DNA from 4 places in the Ureibacillus thermosphaericus genome. Region 4 is predicted to be linked to each of the others. Evidence: riboswitches for the same ligand, from Rfam matches in the RefSeq annotation. Region 4 holds a riboswitch; each other region holds the start of a gene.
The links. A riboswitch is a leader RNA that binds a small molecule or an ion and turns the genes downstream of it on or off. The one in region 4 is predicted to bind lysine.
Positions count from the first base shown of each region.

Region 1: it holds a riboswitch for lysine, as region 4 does, so the genes downstream of both, UtA1_RS12855 (amino acid kinase family protein) here and UtA1_RS10290 (transporter substrate-binding domain-containing protein) in region 4, are expected to answer to the same signal.
Region 2: it holds a riboswitch for lysine, as region 4 does, so the genes downstream of both, dapA (4-hydroxy-tetrahydrodipicolinate synthase) here and UtA1_RS10290 (transporter substrate-binding domain-containing protein) in region 4, are expected to answer to the same signal.
Region 3: it holds a riboswitch for lysine, as region 4 does, so the genes downstream of both, dapA (4-hydroxy-tetrahydrodipicolinate synthase) here and UtA1_RS10290 (transporter substrate-binding domain-containing protein) in region 4, are expected to answer to the same signal.

Region 1 covers NZ_AP018335.1:2,670,892-2,676,074, reverse strand. Annotated here, with positions in the region: gene UtA1_RS12875 (electron transfer flavoprotein subunit beta/FixA family protein) at 1-97, shown strand, start outside; gene UtA1_RS12870 (electron transfer flavoprotein subunit alpha/FixB family protein) at 171-1,148, shown strand; gene trxA (thioredoxin) at 1,342-1,656, shown strand; gene uvrC (excinuclease ABC subunit UvrC) at 1,804-3,591, shown strand; lysine riboswitch at 3,629-3,813, shown strand; gene UtA1_RS12855 (amino acid kinase family protein) at 3,935-4,363, shown strand; gene UtA1_RS12850 (helix-turn-helix domain-containing protein) at 4,655-4,948, shown strand; gene UtA1_RS12845 (IS3 family transposase) at 4,945-5,183, shown strand, end outside.
Region 2 covers NZ_AP018335.1:3,467,388-3,472,570, forward strand. Annotated here, with positions in the region: gene UtA1_RS16750 (LLM class flavin-dependent oxidoreductase) at 506-1,570, opposite strand; gene UtA1_RS16755 (restriction endonuclease) at 1,746-2,411, shown strand; partial or broken gene UtA1_RS16760 (DHH family phosphoesterase) at 2,488-3,642, opposite strand; lysine riboswitch at 3,888-4,066, shown strand; gene dapA (4-hydroxy-tetrahydrodipicolinate synthase) at 4,174-5,061, shown strand.
Region 3 covers NZ_AP018335.1:6,027-11,209, forward strand. Annotated here, with positions in the region: gene UtA1_RS16875 (restriction endonuclease) at 199-588, shown strand; partial or broken gene UtA1_RS00035 (DHH family phosphoesterase) at 665-1,819, opposite strand; lysine riboswitch at 2,065-2,243, shown strand; gene dapA (4-hydroxy-tetrahydrodipicolinate synthase) at 2,351-3,238, shown strand; gene UtA1_RS00045 (arsenic transporter) at 3,429-4,730, shown strand; gene UtA1_RS00050 (alpha/beta-type small acid-soluble spore protein) at 4,825-5,025, opposite strand.
Region 4 covers NZ_AP018335.1:2,143,158-2,148,340, reverse strand. Annotated here, with positions in the region: gene UtA1_RS10300 (amino acid ABC transporter ATP-binding protein) at 1-189, opposite strand, end outside; gene UtA1_RS10295 (amino acid ABC transporter permease) at 194-940, opposite strand; gene UtA1_RS10290 (transporter substrate-binding domain-containing protein) at 1,072-1,935, opposite strand; lysine riboswitch at 2,039-2,216, opposite strand; gene odhB (2-oxoglutarate dehydrogenase complex dihydrolipoyllysine-residue succinyltransferase) at 2,351-3,598, opposite strand; gene UtA1_RS10280 (2-oxoglutarate dehydrogenase E1 component) at 3,657-5,183, opposite strand, start outside.

The sequences.
Region 1 (5,183 bases), 530 kb from region 4:
ACCACAAAAATCTGCTGGTCGCATCTTAGAAGGAGAACTAAAAGACCAAGTGAAAGAATTAGTAAATTTACTTCATACGGAAGCAAAAGTGATTTAAATTTTCTGAACAATTAGAATGGATTGAAGAGTATTAGATTTCATTAGATTCGTACGGTAATGGAGGGAAAACAATGGCAAAAAAAATATTGGTATTAGGAGAAGTACGTGACGGTGCTTTACGTAATGTTTCATTTGAAGCAATCGCTGCAGCAAAGCAAATCTCAGATGGTGGAGAAGTTGTAGGCGCGTTATTTGGCGATCAAGTAGCAGATCTTGCAAAGGAATTAATTGCATATGGAGCTGACCGAGCGCTCGTTGTGGAACATCCACATTTAAAAACATATACTTCAGATGGCTTCAGCCAAGCTTTATTAGCTCTTGTGGAACAAGAAAAACCTGAAGGAATCGTTATTGGGCATACGTCTTTAGGGAAAGATTTATCACCTAAAGTGGCATCTCGCCTGCAATCTGGATTGATTTCAGATGTAACAGAGATTGAAGGAACAGGCGATGATGCACTATTTGTACGTCCAATTTACTCAGGTAAAGCTTTTGAAAAAGTAAAAATTAAAGAAGGACTCGTGTTCGTGACAGTTCGTCCTAACAATATTGCGCCACTTGAACGAGATGAAAGCCGCACAGGAGACGTTCAATCTGTATCTGTAGATATTAAAAACTTGCGTACGATTGTAAAAGAAGTTGTTCGCAATGCAACAACAGGTGTTGATTTATCTGAAGCGAAAGTAATCGTGTCTGGCGGTCGCGGTGTAAAATCAGCAGAAGGATTTGAACCATTAAGAGAGCTTGCCAACTTACTGGGCGGTGCAGTAGGTGCTTCCCGTGGTGCTTGTGATGCGGGTTATTGCGATTATGCAATGCAAATTGGTCAAACAGGTAAAGTGGTAACACCAGATTTATACATCGCGTGTGGTATTTCTGGTGCAATTCAGCACTTAGCAGGTATGTCTAACTCAAAAGTAATTGTTGCAATTAACAAAGACCCTGAAGCAAACATTTTCAAAGTTGCTGATTATGGAATTGTCGGCGACTTATTTGAAGTCGTTCCGTTATTAATTGAAGAAATTAAAGCATTAAAAGTAAATTCTTAAAATCTAAAACTGGTAATCTCCTCACCACATCTCAAATCTCAGAGATGTGGTTATTTATTGTGAAAAAGTAAATCATTAAAGGAATTTGTTTGTTAGATGAACGGATTTCAATTTCTTAAAACACTTTACTACCCTTTGAATTTTTAACGTGCTATACTACTAAAAGATGTTACATTAAGGAGGCATTTTATAAATGGCAATTGTACATGCTACTGATCAAAACTTTTCACAAGAAATCTCTTCTGGTTTAGTATTAGTAGATTTCTGGGCAGCTTGGTGTGGACCTTGTAAAATGATTGCACCTGTATTAGAAGAACTCGATGCCGAAATGGGTTCAGAAGTGAAAATTGTAAAAGTTGATGTTGATAACAATCCAGCAACAGCTGCTGAATATCAAATTATGTCGATTCCATCTTTGCTTTTATTTAAAGATGGCCAATTAATTGCAAAAACTGTTGGCTTCCAACCAAAAGAAGCATTAGTTGAATTCATCAACAACAATAAATAATATTCAACCGAGCACAAAGAATTTGTTTGTGCTCGATTTTTTATTTTGGATATGATTATTGATTTAAAAGAAAACTTATCGATTTTTGCTTTAAGATATTCGTATAATAGAGTTAAAGTAGGTTGATTAAATGTAAGGTGATACTCCATGAATGAAACAATTCAAAATAAATTGGCGCTGTTACCAGATTTGCCTGGATGCTACTTAATGAAAGACCGACAAGGAACGGTTATTTACGTCGGAAAGGCAAAAGTCTTAAAAAATAGAGTTCGATCCTATTTTACTGGTTCCCATGATGGTAAAACTCAACTGCTAGTTAGTGAAATAGAAGATTTTGAATATATTGTTACTTCAAGTGATTTAGAGGCTTTAATTTTGGAGCTCAATTTAATCAAACAATATGATCCAAAATATAACGTAATGTTAAAGGATGACAAGAGTTATCCTTATATTAAAATTACCAATGAAATTTATCCAAGAATTATTACGACAAGAAAAGTGAAAAAAGACAAAGCTAAATATTTTGGACCTTATCCGAATGTATCTGCCGCGAATGAAACAAAGAAGCTCCTCAACCGCATCTATCCATTAAGAAAATGCAACCGACTGCCAGATCGAGTTTGTTTGTATTATCATTTGGGGCAATGTTTAGCTCCATGTGTTAAAGATATAGATCCGAAAATTTTTGAAGAAATGACAAATGACATCATAAAATTCTTAAATGGCGGCCATGAACAAGTAAAAAAAGAATTAGAGAAAAAAATGATGGAGGCTGCGGAAAAGCTTGAATTTGAAAGAGCAAAGGAATATCGAGATCAAATTCAATATATCGAAACGGTTATGGAAAAGCAAAAAATCGTTTCAGGAGACCAAACGAACCGGGACGTATTTGGATATGCAGTTGAAAAAGGGTGGATGTGTGTTCAAGTCTTTTTCGTTCGACAAGGAAAATTAATTGAAAGAGATGTTTCTGTATTTCCTATTTACCGTGATCCGGAAGAGGAATTTTTAACTTTTGTAGGGCGTTTCTATGATACAGAACATTTAAAGCCAAAAGAAATATTGATTCCAGAAACAATTGATAAAAGCATTTTAGAAAAATTATTAAATATAAGAGTATTGGTGCCAAAACGTGGCACAAAAAAAGAACTGGTGGATTTAGCAAAGAAAAATGCAATGCTTGCAATCGAAGAAAAATTCCAATTAATTGAACGCCAGGAAGAGAGGACAATTGGCGCTTGTCAACAATTAGGTGAGGCTCTAAATATTGAAACGCCTTATAGAATTGAAGCCTTTGATAACAGCCACATGCATGGAGCAGATCCTGTTAGCGCAATGGTCGTATTTATTAATGGAAAGCCGGCAAAAAAAGAATATCGCAAATATAAATTAAAAAATACGGCGAAACATGACGACTATGGAGCGATGCAAGAGGTGATTCGCAGGCGCTATACCCGTGTATTAAAAGAACAATTGCCACTTCCTGATCTAATTATTGTTGACGGTGGTAAAGGGCAAATTGAAGTTGCACGAGAAGTGTTGGAAGATGAGCTTGGATTATCAATTCCCATTGCAGGACTTGCAAAAGATGAGAAGCATCGAACATCTGAACTATTATACGGGGAACCACCTATGTCGATTCCACTGAAAAAAACAAGTGATGCTTTTTACTTGCTTCAGCGAATACAAGATGAAGTCCATCGCTTCGCTATTACATTTTTGCGGCAACAACATCAAACGAACGCTTTACGCTCTGTCCTTGATGAAATTGAAGGAATCGGTCCAAAACGGAAGAAACAATTACTGAGTCATTTTGGTTCAGTGAAAAAAATCAAACAAGCTTCTGTGGAAGAATTAATGGAAGCGAAAATGCCAAAAGTGGTTGCAGAAACAATCTATCAGTATTTCCATAATGACACATTGTCAAAGGAATAACTGTATGATAATGTAATTTTAAAAGTAAATAAGTTTAGATATAGATAGAGGTGCGAGATTCATGAGTACCTAACTGGAGGAGAGGAACAAGTCTGAAGAAGGTTAGGGAAAGGGGAGATTGCCGAAGCGGTAAATTTGCTTGTTCCAGTTTACTGGCTGGTTTTGCATTGAAGAAATGCAAGATTGTCAGAATCTAAATGGTTCTGGAGAGCTATCTCATAAAGTGTTTTCTGAAAATTGAGGCAGCTTTTCACCATCCTTTGTGAAGAGTTGCTTTTTTCTTTAATTATATAAGATTCGGAAACTTCATTTCATGGCTTGTGAAAATAAGGGGAGTGTAGCGATGATTAATATTGTAGTGAAGTTGGATGAATGGAATCTAGCATCACCTGAAAACATTGGAGAAATAGCAAAAAGACTCATCGAAGAGAAGAAGTTTGGACGCAATGTAGTAGCAGTCGTTCCATCCTCTCCACCTGTAAATGAGGGTTTGGAAAAAATTATTTACTCTTTATCGGATGCACCATCCGAAAGAGAGTTAGACGCAATCCATTCTACCAATAATCAAATTGCTAGCAGTTTGCTTTCCATCGCCATTCAAAAAAGAGGATTTAGAGCTGTTTCCCTTACAGGCTGGCAACTTGGAATGAAAACAACACGAAAATTAGCAGGAAATGCTCGCATACATCAAGTCGATGGTAATGTCATTATTGAACGGTTTAAAAAAGGCGAAATAATCATTGCTATTATACCTGTAAAGTTTACACATTAAAGCGCCCATAAGATGAGCATAATAAATATAAAATGTGGGAATTTATTGGGTTTATTAAAAAGCCACAGCGTAGCTGCAATGCCATTGACACCTACCACGATTCTTAGTACTTGGTGGATGGGGTCGGGGCCCCGCCAACAAGTACTTAGAAGCGATTTGTCCGTAGTACAATGACAAACGGAGTGAGCGCAAGGAGCTATTTTTTGAGATCATCTGCAATCTACAATCACTACGGACAATCAGGTAGGTGTCAATGGTGGCGTACTTCGTACATGAATGGAGGATATGGAAATGGCGAAAAAATATCGATATTACACATTTGAATTCAAAAAACAAGTCATTGAAAAATATTTCGAAGGGTATTCTTCCACAGAGGTAGCTAAAATATATAACATTCATCGGAGAAGAGTCTCTGAATGGGTGAAAATTGTGAAAGAAGGAGGCTATGAAGCTCTCTTAACCAAAAGAGAAAAAGTAGCTAAACAGAAACAGTCGCCTGTTGAAAAATCTTTGGAAGAAAAATATCTCCTATTACAGTTGGAGAACGAATACTTAAAAAAGTTGTTAGATCTAAGAAAGGGGTGAATGACAAAGAACAACAATTTGCCTTTATTCACGCTTACGCAGAACAATATCCGATTTCTATTTTAGCGGAAATCGCCAATGTATCCCGTGCGGGTTATTATAAATGGTTAAAGAGAAATGGAGAAAAACATCGTGATCAAATTGATGAACGGTTAATCCCTTATATCCTAAAGGTGTTTAACGATCACCGTGGTACTGTGGGGAGAAAACGAATCAAAATTGAATTGGAAAGACA
Region 2 (5,183 bases), 1.3 Mb from region 4:
GACCGATAATAGCCAAAATCGATCACTTAATAGTCAAACTAAAATGGATAATAGTCAAATGTGCGAACTTAATTGCCAATCGTTTTAATTTCGATTTAGGGAAAACCGATAATAGCCAAAATCGATCACTTAATAGTCAAACTAAAATGGATAATAGTCAAATGTGCGACCTTAATTGCCAATCGATTAAATTTCGATTCGGGAAAGACCGATAATAGCCAAAATCGATCACTTAATAGTCAAACTAAATTGGATTATAGTCAAATGTGCGAACTTAATTGCCAATCGATTAAATTTCGATTCGGGAAAGACCGATAATAGCCAAAATCGATCACTTAATAGTCAAACTAAAATGGATAATAGTCAAATGTGCGAACTTAATTGCCAATCGTTTCAATTTCGATTCGGGAAAGACCGATAATAGCCAAAATCGATCACTTTATAGTCAAGCTAAAAAGATAATAGTCAAAGTTTGCAAAATAATAGCCAATATCGATAGTTATTACTAGACTATGATTTGCCCATTACCTTCCGCTTCCCATTTCGCTACTTCTTCACGTACAATTGGTGCAACTTCTTTCCCTAACAATTCGATGCATCTCATCACATCTTCATGAGCCATTGAACCAACTGGGCAGTGGAGCATAAAGCGAGTAACTCCAACATTTTTACGCAAGAAAATAATTTTATCTGCTACCGTTTTTACATCGCCACAGTACAATGCTCCTTCTAAACTTCTAGCATAATCAAATGTCGCTTGCGTATATGGTCCCCATCCTCGTTCTCTACCTAAAACATTCATTGCGTATTGGGTTGGAGGGAAGAACTTTTCAACCGCCTCTTCTGTCGTTTCCGCAACAAATCCATGGGAGTGAGATGCTACTTTTAGTTTGGAAATATCATGTCCTGCTTCTTTTGCTGCACGATAATATAACTTCACTAAAGGAGCAAATTGTAATGGACTGCCGCCGATAATCGCTAAACATAAAGGTAAGCCTAACGCACCTGCTCGAGCTACCGATTGAGGCGTTCCACCACTAGCAATCCAAATCGGAACTTCATTTTCTGGTCTTGGGTATACTCCTCGACCATTAATACTTGGACGATGTTTACCGTTCCAATGAATGATTTCTTGTTTCTGTATTTGTAGTAATAAATCTAACTTTTCCTCGAATAATTCATCATAATCCTGTAAGTCATAACCAAATAACGGAAAAGATTCTATGAAAGAACCCCGGCCTGCCATAATTTCTGCACGCCCGTTCGAAATTGCATCCAATGTAGCAAATTGCTGATACACTCTCACTGGATCATCTGAAGATAATACAGTTACTGCGCTCGTTAATTTAATATTTTTTGTTTTCGTTGTGGCCGCAGCAAGCAATACAGCAGGTGATGAACAAGCATAATCTTTTCGATGATGCTCACCTACTCCATAAACATCTAATCCCACTTCATCAGCTAGTTGAATTTCTTCTACAACTTCTCGAAGTCGCTCCGCATGACTTATCACTTTTCCCGTTCTTACATCTGGCGTCGTTTCTACAAATGTCGTTAACCCTATTTCCATCCTCATTCCCTCCACATACAAAACATATTATCTCGAAATTGAAATATTTTTCTTTGTAATCATACACAAATATTAGGATGATTATCAAATATTCTGTTTTTAATTCTCATCCTTTTTTAGAATATATTCAGCTCCAAAAGTTAAAAATAATATAAAAAACAAGGAATGAATGTAGATGAAAGAAAGAAAATTTGAAAGCAAAGTAATTGAATTTTTAATGATTTTGATGTTCAGTTTTGGTATTGTTATCACATTATTCAGTTTGATTTCTATTGAACTAAATGTATATGATATTAAATTGTATTTCATGATTTTCATTACTTTGGTGATATTCTACAAGCCTTTTAGAACTTCAAGTTTTCGTTTTATTTTTTATTTAATTAATCGTACATTGCATTTAATAAAAACCGTTCACACTGACAACGATCTTTTACAGAAAGAACTTATACAATTGAATAATTTGCTAGAAACGGAGTACATCCATCTATTAAAAAAACTTTTTGAAAAACATCGTTACGTAGCACTTATTACAAAGGACATTGAAACTTTCAATGTGGATCTTATTTTATGGAAAGGTACGAGAAAATATATAATACAGATTATAAAAGGGGCAAATGCAGTTGACATCCGAAAGGTTCAACAAGTTGCTGTCAATATAAAAACATACAGTGCAGATGGCGCAATGATTATTACAAATCAATCTTTTACACCATCTGCCAAAAAGTTTTCTTCCTTAAACCATATACTTTTAATTGATCACGATGAATTAATAAATATGATGCAGGATGAAAATAAAAAGTTCGTTTTCCAAACCGCATTATATTTATCACAACATAAATAATAATAAGAATTCGCTAGCTAAATTGAAAGGAGCTAGCGAATTTTGCATTCATAAAAAATATTTCAATCATCTACTTCTAATGTTCTTTTTTTACTCGATTCATTAAATACTCAACAAACACTTCATCACGTACTAGATAGGCTTCATACATCCTCTTTAAATATTTTTCTGCTTCTTCAAAACTTGCAAAAGTTGTTTCTATTAATTGTTCTGGATTTTTCAATCATCCAAACGCCATCTTTTTGTAATATAAAATAATTGTTATCATCGGCATCAGCATACATCGTACCAAAAGAAGATTCCTTTACATTATACCGATTATATTTCGCATCTTGAGGCATTGGATCAAGCTGAAAAGTATTTTGTACAAATATTTGATATGTTTCCTCTGTTAAGTTACAAACCGCTGCCTTTTGATGTCCTCCTCCGCCATACACTGCTGCGATTTCCGAAACATCCACATGGTCATGAATAGTGCGGAAAGAAATTTTTTTACTTCCCATATTCAATATAGCGATATAGTCAAGATGAGGATGTTCTTTACTTAATTCGTTTCCTAATTCTGAATGATAAGATTCTGCATATACAACTCCAGCAAAATACTCATCATTTTTTATTTGCACTACCTCTCTTTTTTTGCGACGAATATATCGTTCTATCCGATCTTCTTAATTCATCAAAATCGAAGTGTTCAGAAGAAGTTAGTCTGTCAATCATCGTTTCTTCAAATTCATCGATGGACACTAAGAAAAACAATGAATTTAAGAAATGGGCTTTATCATTATCGTTTTTCCCACTCCCAAGTATCATATTGTCTTACGTGCTCCACAAATTCATCAATTGCCTCTGTTGGCTTTAATAACTCGTTTGCAACTAAAAACTGATAAAATAATGAAGTTGCACTTTCTAGCTTCCCTTCCTCATTTTCGACTAATACCGTTCCCCAATCATATTCATTAAAATGCAACGCTGTTTTATGATGATCAATAAGTTGAATATTTTTATATTGTTTAAAATGTGCATTTAATCTTGTGTCATTTTCTTCACTAGGTGATAAATCTGTAATAAATAAAAAAGTATCAGGCAAATCATTTTCTAAAAAGTATTCAATTTCCCGTTCAAGTGAAGCAATTGAATTATATCCTACTTTTACATCTTGTCCAAAGGCAAGTTTCGCTGAAATGCCACATCCAACCCCATCTAAATCATTGTGGGACAGCAATTTATATATTCTATTTCACCAGTAGTATGGATGCTTTTTATAAAAACAACAGCAATATTATTGCAAAGAAGTTAGAATTCCTTTTAAATTTTCAATTTAACAAAATTTTCGATTGAAAATTTAAAATTTTTCTGCATATTGTACAAAATTCAATCATAAATGATATTTAAATACTTAATTGTTATTGCTTTTCCAAATAAAAGGAGCTACAATTATATACAATTATCCATCGACTTATTTCAATATTGCTTTGAAGTAAGGATAGAGGTGCAAAAACCAAGAGTACACAGTTTGAGGATAATGAGGTCCAATGATAATTGTGGAAAGGGGGATTTGCCGAAGTCCCTAGAAACTCATTTTTCTAGGGGCTGGTTCTGCATTGAATAAGTGTAGGACTGTCATATAGGAAACTATATGGAGGGCTATCTTACGCAAAAAATCTTCCTTTTTGCAACAACGAGGCTCTTCGTTGTTGCTTTTTGCGTTTATAAAGAAATTGCCCTTCTCCATTAAATAACATTGAAAAGGATGTGGAGAAGAATGAATTTCGGAAGAGTATTAACAGCAATGGTAACGCCATTTGACAAAAATGGTGACGTAGATTTTGAGGCTACGGAAATTCTAATTCAACATTTAATTGAAAACGGCACAGACGGATTAGTGGTATGTGGTACAACTGGAGAATCTCCTACTTTAACAGATGAAGAAAAAGTAGAACTGTTTAAATTTACTGTGAAGACTGTAAATGGTAGAGTTCCTGTAATTGCAGGTACGGGCTCTTATAATACGAGAGCTTCCATTGAACTTACTAAAAAAGCAGAAGATGCCGGGGTGGATGGCATCATGCTTGTAACTCCATACTACAATAAACCAAACCAAGAAGGAATGTATGAACACTTTAAAGCAATTGCACAAAATACAAAACTGCCAATTGTACTCTATAACATTCCTGGCCGTAGTGTCGTCAATTTATCCGTTGATACGGTAGTTCGTCTTGCGAAAATACCGAATATTGTTGCAATTAAAGAGGCAAGTGGAAATTTAGATGCAATGGCACAAATTATCGAAAACACGCCAAATCATTTCTCACTATATAGCGGGGATGATAGCTTAACATTACCAACATTAGCAATTGGTGGTACAGGAGTAATTTCCGTTGCTTCTCATATTATCGGCAATGAAATGCAATCTATGATTAAAAATTTCTTCATTGGAAATATTCAAGAAGCTGCAAAAGAACATCGAAACCTGTTACCAATTATGAAAGCGATGTTCATTGCACCAAATCCTGCTCCTGTTAAGGCAGCATTAAATATGAAAGGCATAACAGTTGGTGGTGTTCGTCTTCCACTAGTGCCATTAAACGAAGAGCAACAAAAAATGCTAGATTATTTATTAAGAAATACACAATTACAATTGATTTCATAAATATTCTCCTGCCATGAAAATGGCAGGTTTTTATTTTGATAAATAATACTTGGTGGAAAAGTAAATAAAATATTCGATAGGAAAATGAATAGTGATATAATAGCATTTGTGAATTTTAGGCA
Region 3 (5,183 bases), 1.4 Mb from region 4:
TTATTCAGTTTGATTTCTATTGAACTAAATGTATATGATATTAAATTGTATTTCATGATTTTCATTACTTTGGTGATATTCTACAAGCCTTTTAGAACTTCAAGTTTTCGTTTTATTTTTTATTTAATTAATCGTACATTGCATTTAATAAAAACCGTTCACACTGACAACGATCTTTTACAGAAAGAACTTATACAATTGAATAATTTGCTAGAAACGGAGTACATCCATCTATTAAAAAAACTTTTTGAAAAACATCGTTACGTAGCACTTATTACAAAGGACATTGAAACTTTCAATGTGGATCTTATTTTATGGAAAGGTACGAGAAAATATATAATACAGATTATAAAAGGGGCAAATGCAGTTGACATCCGAAAGGTTCAACAAGTTGCTGTCAATATAAAAACATACAGTGCAGATGGCGCAATGATTATTACAAATCAATCTTTTACACCATCTGCCAAAAAGTTTTCTTCCTTAAACCATATACTTTTAATTGATCACGATGAATTAATAAATATGATGCAGGATGAAAATAAAAAGTTCGTTTTCCAAACCGCATTATATTTATCACAACATAAATAATAATAAGAATTCGCTAGCTAAATTGAAAGGAGCTAGCGAATTTTGCATTCATAAAAAATATTTCAATCATCTACTTCTAATGTTCTTTTTTTACTCGATTCATTAAATACTCAACAAACACTTCATCACGTACTAGATAGGCTTCATACATCCTCTTTAAATATTTTTCTGCTTCTTCAAAACTTGCAAAAGTTGTTTCTATTAATTGTTCTGGATTTTTCAATCATCCAAACGCCATCTTTTTGTAATATAAAATAATTGTTATCATCGGCATCAGCATACATCGTACCAAAAGAAGATTCCTTTACATTATACCGATTATATTTCGCATCTTGAGGCATTGGATCAAGCTGAAAAGTATTTTGTACAAATATTTGATATGTTTCCTCTGTTAAGTTACAAACCGCTGCCTTTTGATGTCCTCCTCCGCCATACACTGCTGCGATTTCCGAAACATCCACATGGTCATGAATAGTGCGGAAAGAAATTTTTTTACTTCCCATATTCAATATAGCGATATAGTCAAGATGAGGATGTTCTTTACTTAATTCGTTTCCTAATTCTGAATGATAAGATTCTGCATATACAACTCCAGCAAAATACTCATCATTTTTTATTTGCACTACCTCTCTTTTTTTGCGACGAATATATCGTTCTATCCGATCTTCTTAATTCATCAAAATCGAAGTGTTCAGAAGAAGTTAGTCTGTCAATCATCGTTTCTTCAAATTCATCGATGGACACTAAGAAAAACAATGAATTTAAGAAATGGGCTTTATCATTATCGTTTTTCCCACTCCCAAGTATCATATTGTCTTACGTGCTCCACAAATTCATCAATTGCCTCTGTTGGCTTTAATAACTCGTTTGCAACTAAAAACTGATAAAATAATGAAGTTGCACTTTCTAGCTTCCCTTCCTCATTTTCGACTAATACCGTTCCCCAATCATATTCATTAAAATGCAACGCTGTTTTATGATGATCAATAAGTTGAATATTTTTATATTGTTTAAAATGTGCATTTAATCTTGTGTCATTTTCTTCACTAGGTGATAAATCTGTAATAAATAAAAAAGTATCAGGCAAATCATTTTCTAAAAAGTATTCAATTTCCCGTTCAAGTGAAGCAATTGAATTATATCCTACTTTTACATCTTGTCCAAAGGCAAGTTTCGCTGAAATGCCACATCCAACCCCATCTAAATCATTGTGGGACAGCAATTTATATATTCTATTTCACCAGTAGTATGGATGCTTTTTATAAAAACAACAGCAATATTATTGCAAAGAAGTTAGAATTCCTTTTAAATTTTCAATTTAACAAAATTTTCGATTGAAAATTTAAAATTTTTCTGCATATTGTACAAAATTCAATCATAAATGATATTTAAATACTTAATTGTTATTGCTTTTCCAAATAAAAGGAGCTACAATTATATACAATTATCCATCGACTTATTTCAATATTGCTTTGAAGTAAGGATAGAGGTGCAAAAACCAAGAGTACACAGTTTGAGGATAATGAGGTCCAATGATAATTGTGGAAAGGGGGATTTGCCGAAGTCCCTAGAAACTCATTTTTCTAGGGGCTGGTTCTGCATTGAATAAGTGTAGGACTGTCATATAGGAAACTATATGGAGGGCTATCTTACGCAAAAAATCTTCCTTTTTGCAACAACGAGGCTCTTCGTTGTTGCTTTTTGCGTTTATAAAGAAATTGCCCTTCTCCATTAAATAACATTGAAAAGGATGTGGAGAAGAATGAATTTCGGAAGAGTATTAACAGCAATGGTAACGCCATTTGACAAAAATGGTGACGTAGATTTTGAGGCTACGGAAATTCTAATTCAACATTTAATTGAAAACGGCACAGACGGATTAGTGGTATGTGGTACAACTGGAGAATCTCCTACTTTAACAGATGAAGAAAAAGTAGAACTGTTTAAATTTACTGTGAAGACTGTAAATGGTAGAGTTCCTGTAATTGCAGGTACGGGCTCTTATAATACGAGAGCTTCCATTGAACTTACTAAAAAAGCAGAAGATGCCGGGGTGGATGGCATCATGCTTGTAACTCCATACTACAATAAACCAAACCAAGAAGGAATGTATGAACACTTTAAAGCAATTGCACAAAATACAAAACTGCCAATTGTACTCTATAACATTCCTGGCCGTAGTGTCGTCAATTTATCCGTTGATACGGTAGTTCGTCTTGCGAAAATACCGAATATTGTTGCAATTAAAGAGGCAAGTGGAAATTTAGATGCAATGGCACAAATTATCGAAAACACGCCAAATCATTTCTCACTATATAGCGGGGATGATAGCTTAACATTACCAACATTAGCAATTGGTGGTACAGGAGTAATTTCCGTTGCTTCTCATATTATCGGCAATGAAATGCAATCTATGATTAAAAATTTCTTCATTGGAAATATTCAAGAAGCTGCAAAAGAACATCGAAACCTGTTACCAATTATGAAAGCGATGTTCATTGCACCAAATCCTGCTCCTGTTAAGGCAGCATTAAATATGAAAGGCATAACAGTTGGTGGTGTTCGTCTTCCACTAGTGCCATTAAACGAAGAGCAACAAAAAATGCTAGATTATTTATTAAGAAATACACAATTACAATTGATTTCATAAATATTCTCCTGCCATGAAAATGGCAGGTTTTTATTTTGATAAATAATACTTGGTGGAAAAGTAAATAAAATATTCGATAGGAAAATGAATAGTGATATAATAGCATTTGTGAATTTTAGGCATTTAACTAAATTCATAAGTGCTTATTTTTTTATCTTCAATATGTCACAATTCAACTTTGTTGGAGGATATGATTTTGCTCAATTTACTATTAGCCATTTTAATATTTATCATCACGCTCATACTCGTAATTCGCCAACCAAAAAATATCAATATCGGTTGGTCAGCCTGCTGTGGCGCAATAGTTGCATTGATTGTTGGAGTAGTGGATATTAATGACGTCTTTGAAGTTGTTAACATTACTTGGAATGCGACATTATTATTTATTGCGATTATAATCATTTCCTTAATATTGGATCAAATTGGTTTATTTGAATGGTCTGCACTGCACATGGCTCGCATAGCAAAAGGGAACGGTATTAGAATGTTCATTTACGTTACAGTTCTTGGAGCTTTTGTTTCAGCCTTCTTTTCAAATGATGGTGCAGCATTAATTTTGACCCCTATTGTTCTTGCAATGGTTCGAAATTTAAATTTTAATGAGAAAATGATTTTCCCTTTTATTATGGCTAGTGGTTTTATAGCTGACACTACTTCCCTCCCTTTTTTAATAAGTAACTTAGTAAACGTAATCGCAGCAGATTTTTTTGGAATCAGCTTTATGGAATACTCTTTACGAATGATTATTCCTAATTTCTTTTCATTAATAGCAACCATTATCGTTCTATTTTTATACTTCCAGAAATCTATTCCATCAAAGTATGATGTAATGATGCTAAAAAATCCACGGGAAGTCATACGGGATGAAAAGATGTTTAAATTAGCGTGGCCGGTAATGGCAATTTTATTAACCGGTTATTTTTCAGCTGAATGGATTCATGTACCCGTTAGTATTATTGGTTGGATTATGGCGATATTCTTATTGGCGATGGCTCGAAAAAGTTCAGCAGTCAATACAAAAGCCGTAATAAAAGGAGCGCCATGGAATATTGTATTTTTCTCCATCGGTATGTATTTAGTCGTTTATGGATTAGGAAATGCAGGTTTCACGAAAGGACTAGCCTATGTTATTGAATGGACAGTGCAAGGAGGATTATTCACTACTACGATTGGAATGGGGTATATTGCAGCCTTCTTATCTTCAGTTATGAATAACTTACCTACAATTATGATTGACTCATTAGCAATAGCGGAAACTTCCACGTCAGGTGTAATTCGCGATTCTTTAATTTATGCCAATGTAATCGGCTCAGATTTAGGTCCCAAAATTACACCAATTGGTTCACTTGCTACGCTTGTGTGGCTACATGTACTCTCAAACAAGGGGATTAAAATTTCTTGGGGAGCTTATTTTAAAATGGGGATTATCCTGACACTTCCAATACTATTCTTCACATTAGTTGGTTTATATTTGACGTTATTATTATTTTGATTCTTTATTTTTATATGAGTAAAATTTAATTATAATGGTTACAATAATAACACACCTAAGAACATTTGAACTTAGGTGTGTTTATTATTGCCAATTATTCTGAGTTTCCTTTCAATTGTTGTTGAGCCATTTGCACAAGACGTTTCGTAATTTCTCCACCAACTGAACCATTAGCTCGGGAAGAAGTATCTGGTGAAAGGTTTACGCCAAACTCTTGTGCAATCTCATATTTCATTTGATTCAATGCAGCTTCTGCCCCTGGGAATACTAGTTTGTTAGAACTACGATTTGTCATGTTGTTCACCTCCTTGTGCCATTAGAATGCTCAAGCTATAGCTTTTAATACTTTAGAAATGTAGGGAACATTGAGATTCACTGGAAAAAACAGATTATTTAAGTTGTAACAATATTACAATAGCGTCATATATTCTAATTTTTTCCTCCTAATCAGTA
Region 4 (5,183 bases):
AAAAATAATCTCACCGCCTGTAGGAGTTTCCAGCAAGTTAATGCAACGCAATAATGTGGATTTTCCTGATCCTGAAGCTCCAATTAACGTTACAACTTCCCCTTTTCTTACTTGGAAATTGACATCTTTCAATACTTCATGATTGCCGAATGTTTTATTTAAATGTTTGATATCAATGACCACTGTCATAGCATTACTCACCATCCTTTATCGGCTTGTTTCCTGTCACAAGCTCCACTCGGTACGAATCAGGTCCATCCATTTTCTTCTCAAACCAAAGAAGAATACGAGTTACAGTGAATGTCATAATGAAGTACAATACGCAGGCAATTAAGAATGCTTCTGCATAACGATATGTACTACCCGCAACAGAGTTCGTTGTAAAGAATAATTCAACTACACTAATGACACTTAGTACAGAAGAGTCCTTTATATTCATAACGAGCTGGTTACCAGTCGCTGGTAAAATATTTCGAGCTACTTGAGGAAGGATAATATAGAACATTGTTTGAAAATGATTCATACCAATCGCTTCACTGGCCTCGTATTGTCCTTTATCGATTGAAACAATTCCACCTCGCACATACTCTGCCATATAAGCACCTGTATTTAAGCTGATAACAATTAGACCAGCAACAAAGCGATTTAATTGAATATCAATGGCATAGAGTCCGTAGAACACAACCATCGCTTGTACCATCATTGGAGTGCCACGGAATAGTTCAACATAGCAAGTTAGTATAAAATTAATAGTTTTTAATGCATATGTTTTAAAGGATTTTTTTTGCAATGGAATCGTGTGCATAACCCCGATGAAAAATCCGATAATCGCACCAAAAATCGTACCTAATATCGCAAGAATTAATGCAATCCATGCTCCTCGCAAAAACAAATCCCAGTTATTCTGAAAAATATTCCAAACTGTTTCTAAGAAAGACATAAAGAAATCCCCTTATTGTTTTTTTGTTCGCACTTAGAAGAATTAAAGTTAAGCACAGTAAATAACTTTACAGGGAAGGAAAATGGAAAAAGGTTGTCTTATAGAAAATCTCAAGACAACCTTTCACCACACTATTGTTGTGATGGTTGATTTTTAATAGCTTCTTCCATGATTTGATGACGTTCATCTTCCGTAATACCAGCTAAAATTTCGTTAATTTTATCTTTTAAGTCCGAACCTTTTTTCAAGCCAACAGCGATTGCTGTATCAGATTCATCAGCCTCAAATCCGTCTTCTGGAACAATGTAAGTAAATCCTTCAATTGCTGCCTCAGCAGACATCCCTTCTGGACGTTCTGAAATATAAGCATCAATTGCACCAGAAGATAATTGGATTCGCATTTGGCCAAAATCTGTAGCTGGTACTTGTTTATTAACGCCAGTCATTTGATCGATTACTTTGTAGTGAGTAGTACCTTGTTGTGCTGTTACTTTAGCCCCTTCAAAATCATGAATCGATTTTGCATTTGCATATGGACCATCTTTTTTCACAACAATTACGAAATCACTCGTATAATAGTTGTCTGTAAAATCGATTACTTCCATGCGTTCAGGAGTAGGTGACATACCCGCAATAACTGCATCAATTGCACCAGATTGTAATGATGGAATTAAACCATCCCAGTCAGTTTTTACAATTTGAAGCTCCATCCCTAATCCTTCAGCAATACGTTTTGCGATTTGAACATCGTAACCGTTTGCAAACTCTTTAGAATCTGCAATAGGAACTGCTCCATTTGAGTCATCTTTTTGAGACCAGTTAAATGGTGCATAAGCAGCTTCCATACCTACTCTTAATACACTTTTTGACTCGGATGAAGATTCTGAATCTTTTTGTGATTCTCCACCTGTTGATTCTTTGTTTCCTGAACCACATGCTGCAAGAACGAGAACCGTCATCATGGTTATGAAAAGTAGCAATAATTTCTTTTTCATCTTAATTCCCCCTGTCTCTGTTTAGCTTAGCTTCACAAATAAAAAGCGACCTAAGAAGAACTTAAGGTCGCATCAATTTGTTAGACTAATACCTCTAGTTCCACTTTGGAATAGCACACCTTACATATAAACATGTAAGACAGTGTTACAGTTATTCACTGTAACCCCAGCATAGTTATCTGAGCAAATAACTACACTTCGGCGATATTTCCTTCTTTCCCACTTCTTCACTCGCTCAAGCTCCATGAGAAACTAATAAATACCGCGCCTCTACCCTACCAAGTGAGGCTAGAATATTCAATTGTTAAGAGAAGCATAACCTAAATGGTGTTTACTTGTCAATAACAAATAGGAAAAGTTTAATAGTACCAAATATACTCCCCAAAAATAGTTGGGGAGTATATTATACATTTTCTTATGAATTTAGAAGTAAATCTTCAGGATTTTCGATTAATTCTTTAACTGTTTTTAAGAATCCAACTGAATCTTTACCATCAATGATTCGATGATCGTATGAAAGTGCCACATACATCATTGGACGAATTTCAACTTGGCCGTTTACAGCTACTGGACGGTTTACAATTGAGTGCATACCAAGGATACCTGCTTGCGTACCATTGATAATCGGTGTTGAAGCTAATGAACCAAAGATACCGCCATTTGTAATTGTAAATGTTCCGCCTTGTAAATCAGAAATTGCTAATTTCTTTTCACGTGCTTTTTGAGCAAGTTCTGCAATTTCTCTTTCAATTTCAGCGAAGTTTTTGCGATCTGCATCACGTACAACTGGAACTACTAAACCTTCTTCTGTAGATACCGCAATACCGATATCATAAATGTTAAATTTATGAATTTCATCACCAACAATTTGTGCATTTACATAAGGGTATTTTTTCAATGCAGCAACTACTGCTTTTGTGAAGAATGACATGAATCCAAGTTTAATACCATTCTCATTCACAAATTGTTCTTGCTTACGTTTACGTAATTCCATTACATTTGTCATGTCAATTTCGTTGAATGTTGTTAACATTGCCGTATTTTGTTTAACTTCAAGAAGACGTTTTGCAATTGTTTGACGTCGACGGCTCATTCTTTCAACTGTAACGCGAGATTCATCTACAGTTACAGCAGGTGCTACAGGTTGTGCTGCTTGCACTGGTTGTGCTGGTTTAGCAGCATGAGCAGCAACATCTTGTACACGAACTCGGCCTTGTGGGTCTACTGGTGAAATTGCTGCTAAATCAATGCCTTTTTCACGAGCAAGTTTACGTGCAGCTGGTGAAGCTACTACGCGCTCATTAGATGTTTCCTCAACAACCGGTGCAGCTTGTGCTGGTTGTGCTTGAGGAGCTTGTGGTTGTTCCTCTTTAACCGCTTCTTTTGCAGGTTCTGCTTGAGGTGCTGGAGTAGGTTCAGCTCCACCTTCAACAGGCTCAACGATCGCAATTGTTTGGCCAACTAATACTGTATCGCCTTCTTCAGCTAAAATTTGAGTTAATACTCCTGCTTCTTCAGAAATAATTTCTGCATTTACTTTATCTGTTTCTAATTCAACAATGAATTCGCCTTTCTCAACGCGATCTCCAACTTTTTTCACCCATTGTGCAATTGTACCTTCCGTAATCGATTCTGCTAATTCAGGGACTTTAATTTCAGCCACTTTTTATATCCTCCTTTAATTCTCAACACTGTTAAATCTTAACGTAAATTATGCAAGATTACAAATCTGCTAAAGCGTCGTTAATTACTTTAGCTTGAGCAACTTTATGTGAGTCCATGTCACCTTCTGAAGTAGAAGACATTTCTGGACGTCCAACATAACGTACTTTTTTGCCTTCAGCTAATTCAAATAAGTATTCTAAGGCAAATTTCCAAGGACCTTGGTTTCTAGGTTCCTCTTGTACCCAAACAATTTCTTTCGCGTTAGGGTATCTCGCAATGATTTCAGAAAGTTTTTCCATCGGGAATGGATATAATTGTTCAATGCGAAGGATGTGAAGTTTTTCGAATCCTTCACCGTCTTTAATTGCTTCTGCTAAGTCAATTGTCACTTTACCAGAAGCTAAAATAATGCGTTCCACTTTTTTAGGATTTTGTCCGAGTCCTGGTTGTTCAATGACTTCCTCGAATTTTCCTTCAGATAATTGCTCTAATGTAGCTGCAGCTAATGGATGACGCAATAATGATTTTGGTGTTGCAACTACTAATGGACGCACTCCTTCAGTTCCAAGCATTTTCGCTTGTCGACGTAATAAGTGGAAGTAGTTTCCGGCATTTGAACAGTTTGCAACAATCCAGTTATTTTCAGCACATAATTGCAAGTAACGTTCAATGCGTGCTGCAGAGTGTTCTGGACCCTGTCCTTCCATACCATTTGGTAATAAAAGAACTAATCCAGATTTAAGACCCCATTTAGAACGAGCAGCTGTAATGAAGTTATCAAACATTACTTGAGCCATATTTGCGAAGTCCCCGAATTGTGCTTCCCAAATTGTTAATGCTTTCTCATTTTCCAGGTTATAACCATATTCATAACCCACGATTGCCGCTTCTGTTAATGGAGAATTGAATACACTAAAGGAAGCTTTAGCTCCTGAAATATTGTGTAATGGCGTCCATTCAGAACCGTTATTTTTATCATGTAGTACTAAATGGCGTTGCGAGAAAGTACCACGTTGAGCATCTTGCCCAGTCAGACGAATTGGGTTTCCTTCACGTAAAATTGATGCAAATGCCAATGTTTCTGCATGACCCCAGTCAATTTTTCCTGTTTCTAGCGCTTCAACACGTCTTTTTAGAATTCTTGCCAATTTGTTTTGAGGCTCAAAGTTTTCAGGCCATGCTAACAGTTCTTCGTTAATTTGTTTTAATTCCTCAGCAGAAACACCTGTTTCTAATTGTGGATAAGGTTGTTTCACCTCTTCAGGAATTTCCACTTCGAGATGATGACCCTTTTCTTCGCCTACTGCTTTAACATGATCGTAACTTTTTTGCATTTCGCCATAAATTTCTTGGTTTAGCTGTTCTACGAATTCTTTTGTTACAATACCTTCATTTACAACTCGTTCACCATAAAGTTCACGAACTGTAGGATGTTTATCAACAATTAAGTATGTTTTTGGATTTGTTACAGTCGGATCATCAGTTTCATTGTGTCCAAATCTGCGGTAACCAATTAAGTCAATTAAAATATCTTTACCGAACATTTGACGATATTCAAAAGCAAATTTTGCTACTTGAATTAC